DNA from 2 places in the Micromonospora sp. NPDC005163 genome. Region 1 is predicted to be linked to the other one. Evidence: riboswitches for the same ligand, from Rfam matches in the RefSeq annotation. Region 1 holds a riboswitch; the other holds the start of a gene.
What was found. Region 1 has a riboswitch for ZMP and ZTP ahead of ACWD6N_RS34695 (glycine hydroxymethyltransferase). Riboswitches for the same ligand answer to the same signal wherever they lie in the genome.
Positions count from the first base shown of each region.

Region 2: it holds a riboswitch for ZMP and ZTP, as region 1 does, so the genes downstream of both, ACWD6N_RS18860 (bifunctional 5,10-methylenetetrahydrofolate dehydrogenase/5,10-methenyltetrahydrofolate cyclohydrolase) here and ACWD6N_RS34695 (glycine hydroxymethyltransferase) in region 1, are expected to answer to the same signal.

Region 1 is NZ_JBSFYP010000095.1:2,858-5,294, forward strand. Features, by position in the region: gene ACWD6N_RS34695 (glycine hydroxymethyltransferase) at 1-1,336, opposite strand, end outside; ZMP/ZTP riboswitch at 1,355-1,444, opposite strand; gene ACWD6N_RS34700 (hemerythrin domain-containing protein) at 1,520-2,005, opposite strand; gene ACWD6N_RS34705 (S8 family peptidase) at 2,180-2,437, opposite strand, start outside.
Region 2 is NZ_JBSFYP010000025.1:56,926-59,362, forward strand. Features, by position in the region: gene ACWD6N_RS18850 (beta-galactosidase) at 1-433, shown strand, start outside; gene ACWD6N_RS18855 (DeoR/GlpR family DNA-binding transcription regulator) at 470-1,246, shown strand; ZMP/ZTP riboswitch at 1,299-1,381, shown strand; gene ACWD6N_RS18860 (bifunctional 5,10-methylenetetrahydrofolate dehydrogenase/5,10-methenyltetrahydrofolate cyclohydrolase) at 1,436-2,281, shown strand; gene ACWD6N_RS18865 (hypothetical protein) at 2,278-2,437, opposite strand, start outside.

The sequences.
Region 1 (2,437 bases):
CCTTCGAGGGGGTGCCGTCGGCGTTGGCGCCGGCCGTGGTCTGGGTGAGCACCGTGTGCATCAGCTCCGCGGTCTGGTCCATTTCCGCGGTGCCCAGGCCCCGGGTGGTCAGAGCCGGGGTGCCGACCCGGATGCCCGAGGTGTACCACGCGCCGTTCGGGTCGTGCGGGACCGAGTTGCGGTTGGTGACGATGCCCGAGTCCAGCAGCGCCTGCTCGGCCTGCCGGCCGGTGAGCCCGTAGCCGGACACGTCGATCAGCACCAGGTGGTTGTCGGTGCCGCCGGTGACCAGCTTCGCGCCCCGGCGCAGCAGCCCCTCCGCGAGGGCCTGCGCGTTGTCCACGATCCGCTGGGCGTAGTCGGCGAAGTCGGGGCGGCGGGCCTCCGCGAGGGCGACCGCCTTGGCGGCCATCACGTGCGGCAGCGGGCCACCGAGCACCATCGGGCAGCCCCGGTCCACCTGGTCGGCCAGCTCGGGCTGGCAGAGCACCATGCCGCCACGCGGGCCGCGCAGCGACTTGTGCGTGGTGGTGGTGACGATGTGCGCGTGCGGCACCGGGTCGAAGTCGCCGGTGAACACCTTGCCCGCCACCAGGCCCGCGAAGTGCGCCATGTCGACCATGAAGGTGGCGCCGACCGAGTCGGCGATCTCCCGCAGGATCCGGAAGTTCACCTTCCGGGGGTACGCCGAGTAGCCGCCGACCAGGATCAGCGGCTTGAACTCGCGGGCCGCCTCGGCCACCCGGTCGTAGTCGATCAGGCCGGTCGCCGGGTCGGTGCCGTAGCTGCGCTGGTCGAACATCTTGCCCGAGATGTTCGGCCGGAAGCCGTGGGTGAGGTGGCCGCCGGCGTCCAGCGACATGCCGAGCATCCGCTGGTTGCCCAGCTCGCGGCGCAGCGCGAACCAGTCGGCCTCGGTGAGGTCGTTGACCTGACGCACCTGCGCCTTCTTCAGCGCGGGGGACTCCACCCGGTCGGCCAGCACCGCCCAGAACGCGACCAGGTTGGCGTCGATGCCCGAGTGCGGCTGCACGTAGGCGTGCGCCGCGCCGAACAGCTCGCGGGCGTGCTCGGCGGCGAGCGCCTCGACGGTGTCGACGTTCTGGCAACCGGCGTAGAAGCGGCGCCCGACGGTGCCCTCGGCGTACTTGTCGCTGAACCAGTTGCCCATCGCGAGCAGGGTCGCCGGGGAGGCGTAGTTCTCGCTGGCGATGAGCTTGAGAGACTCCCGCTGATCGGTCAGCTCGGCGCCGATGGCGTCGGCCACCCGCGGCTCGACAGCCCGGATCACCTCAAGGGCACTCCGGAATGCGGTGGACTCGGCGTTGCGCGACATGCGACCTCCTACAGACGTGCGGAAGGCCCAGGCGCTCGGCAAACGTCCTCGTGACGGGGCCGCTCCCCGATGGTTCTCCATCCCCACGCGCCAGTAACGGCCCGCGCCGATCCTACCGGGCCGGCCCGGGCCCGCCCGGCCGACCTCCGGACGCGACCGCCGGGGTGGTTGGTCGAGCACCGCTCAAGCGGTCACGGCATCGATCGCCTTCTTGATCGCCTTCGGCTCGCCGGGCGAACGCGGCGCGTCCGCGCGCAGCGCGATCATCTTCTCGCCGATCTCCTGGAGCTGCTTACGGCCGAGCTGCTCGCGCACCTTGGGGAACCACTCCTGCTCCTCCTCCTCGACGTGGTGCGTCACGTTCTCGATCAGCACCGTCGTCTTGGGGTTGAAGCGCTCGTCGTCGGCGTCCATGCTGGCCAGCTCGAAGCAGAGCAGGTCGGCGACGTGGTGCTCCTCGTACGACTCGAGGATGTCGTCCTCCAGGTCGGGCAGGAGCCGGCGGATCTCCGGGTACATCACCTCGTTCTCCAGGTAGGTGTGCACCGTCAGAGCCTCCAGGATCTGGCCCACCAGCTTCTGCCGCTGGCTCGCCGGCCCCTCCTCGGCATCCTGGAAGGCCTTGAACAGGCGGCGCATCTCCTTGTGGTCCTCTTTGAGCAGGACGATTCCTTGTGGTCCTCTTTGAGCAGGACGATGGCATCGGTCGACACCGGCATGACCTCCCTGGATCTCGTCTGGTGTCGATCCCGTACCCGAGGGATGAACTGCGGAAACAGGGTTACCCTGAACGGGTGGGGCCCGGCGCCGAAGCGCCGGGCCCCACACTGGTCGTACCGTTGGTCAGCGGACCACGCCGTACGCGCTCACCATGCCCGCGCCGTAGAAGCCGTTCCGCGCCCCGCCGGAGCAGGTCGCGTCGTAGACGGCACCCAGCAGCGGGACCGGGTTGTAGACACCCGCGGGGCAGCTCTGCGCCCGAGCCGTGCGCTCCAGGAACGACGCCAGCTGGCCCGGGGACATGTCCGGGTGGGCCGAGGCCGCCAGCGCCGCGACGCCGGCGACGTGCGGGCCGGACATCGAGGTGCCCTGCTTGTAGCC
Region 2 (2,437 bases), on a different contig from region 1:
GCGGCTGGACGACGGCAGCACGGCCGACGTGTGGACCGAGTGGCTGCACCCGGAGGGCGCCGAGGTGCTCGCCTCGTACACCGATGGGCCGTTGCCGGGCGTGCCGGCGCTGACCCGGCGCCCGGTCGGCGCGGGCGCCGCCTGGTACGTCGGCACCCGGCTGGACGAGCCGGCCACCGATCGGCTGGTCGCCCGGCTGCTCGACGAGGCCGGCGTCCGCCCGGCGGCGCCGGCGCCGACCGGGGTGGAGGTGGTCCGGCGCCGCGACGGTGAGCGAAGCTGGCTGTTCGCGATCAACCACACCGGGAGCGAGGTACGGCTCGCGGTGACCGGCACCGAGTTGTTGACCGGAGCACGGTGCGCCGGTGAGCTGACAGTGCCGGCCGGCGAGGTGGCCGTGGTCCGGGAGGATCGGGCTGACGGACCGGCCTGACCCGGTGACAGTCACGGCGCGAAGGAGGTTCCCCAGGTGCTCGCCCAGCAGCGGCAGACCGCCATCCTCGATCTGATCCGCCAGCGTGGCGGCGTACGGGTGAGTCAGCTCGTCAGCCGGTTCGGCGTGTCCGACATGACGATCCGTCGCGACCTGGAGGTGCTGGCCGAACGCGGGCTGGTGGACAAGGTGCACGGCGGCGCGACGCTGGCCGGGCCGGGCTCCGCCGAGGAGCCCGGCTTCGCCGCGAAGTCGATCCGCCAGCAGGCGGAGAAGCGGGCCATCGCCGAGCGGGCGGCGACCATGGTGGAGCCGGGGATGGCCATCGCGCTCTCCGCCGGCACCACCACCGCCGCGCTGGCCACGCTGCTCTCCGACGTGCGGGGGCTGACCGTGGTGACCAACTCGATCCCGGTGGCCGACGCGCTCTACCAGAATCCGCGCGCGGATCAGACGGTGGTGCTCACCGGCGGCATCCGTACCCCGTCGGACGCGCTGACCGGGCCGGTGGCCGAGGCGGCGATCAGCGCGCTCAACGTCGACCTGCTCTTCCTCGGCGTGCACGGGCTCAGCCCGCGGACCGGCTTCACCACGCCCAACCTGCTGGAGGCCGGGGTCAACCGGTGTCTGATCGGCGCGGCCCGACGGCTGGTGGTGCTCGCCGACCACACCAAGTGGGAGACCATCGGCATCGCCACCATCGCCCCCTTGGAAGCGGCCGACGTGTTGATCACCGACGTCGGGCTGCCGGCGGAGGCGCGTACCGCGATCGGCGAGCAGGTCGGCGAGCTGGTCGTCGTCCAGGCCAGCTGACGGCCCGCAGCTCCCAGCCGGTTGGTCCGCTGCCCGGGTCGTCGGGCAAAATGGGTGGCGACGCGACTGGCGGCACCTGGGATGGCAGAACCATCGGGGAGCTCATCGCGGGGGTCGACCGCCTGGGCTTCCGCGCCGAGGAGAGCCATGCCGTCAACCGATGAGCAGACCACCCCGCACACTGCCACTATGCTGCCGGGTCAGCCGGTGGCCGACGCGGTCCTCGCCGATGTTGCCGAGCGGGTGGCCGTGCTCCGCGCCGCTGGCGTCGTCCCGGCCCTGGCCACCGTTCTGGTCGGCGACGACGATGCCAGTGCCGGCTACATCGGCATCAAGCAGCGCCAGGCCGCCCAGTTGGGCTTCGCCTCGCCGCACCGCCACCTGCCCGCCGACGCCACGCAGGAACAACTCCACGAGGTGATCGCCGCCTTCAACGCCGATCCCGCCGTGCACGGGATCCTCGTCCAGTACCCGGTCCCCGACCACCTGGACTACGACGCGGCGTTGCAGAGGATCGACCCGGACAAGGACGTCGACGGCATGCATCCGCTGAACCTCGGTCGGCTCGCGCTCGGGCTGCCGGGGCCGGTGCCCTGCACGCCAGCCGGCATCGAGGCGTTGCTGGCCCACCATGGCATTCCGGTCTCCGGGCGCGAGGTGGTCATCCTCGGTCGCGGTGCCACGCTCGGGCGGCCACTCGCCACCCTCCTCGCCCAGAAGCGCCCCACCGCCAACGCGGCCGTCACCGTCGTGCACACCGGCGTCGCGGACTGGCCCCGATACACCCGCCGGGCCGACATCCTGATCGCCGCCGCTGGCGTACCCGGCATCATCCAGCCCGAGCACGTCAAAACGGGGGCCGTCGTCATCGGCGGCGGCGTGCGGTACGCGGGTCGGCGGCTGCTGCCGGACGTCGACGAGGCGTGCGCCGAGGTCGCCGGGGCGATCACCCCCCGAGTGGGCGGGGTGGGCCCCACCACGGTGGCCATGCTCTTCCGCAACGCCGTGGCCGCCGCCGAGCGTCAGGTCGGCTAGGGAGCATCGGCGGGCAGGCAGGGCCCGCGGTGGTCGGCCGGGCGCGCGCACCGCCGGCGACCGGGCATGATCCGGTCGCAGAACACCCAATGTCGTACGTGCTGCGCGTCCTCGGCCGAGACGGTGGCGCCGGTGACGTCGACCTGCGGCGTCGAG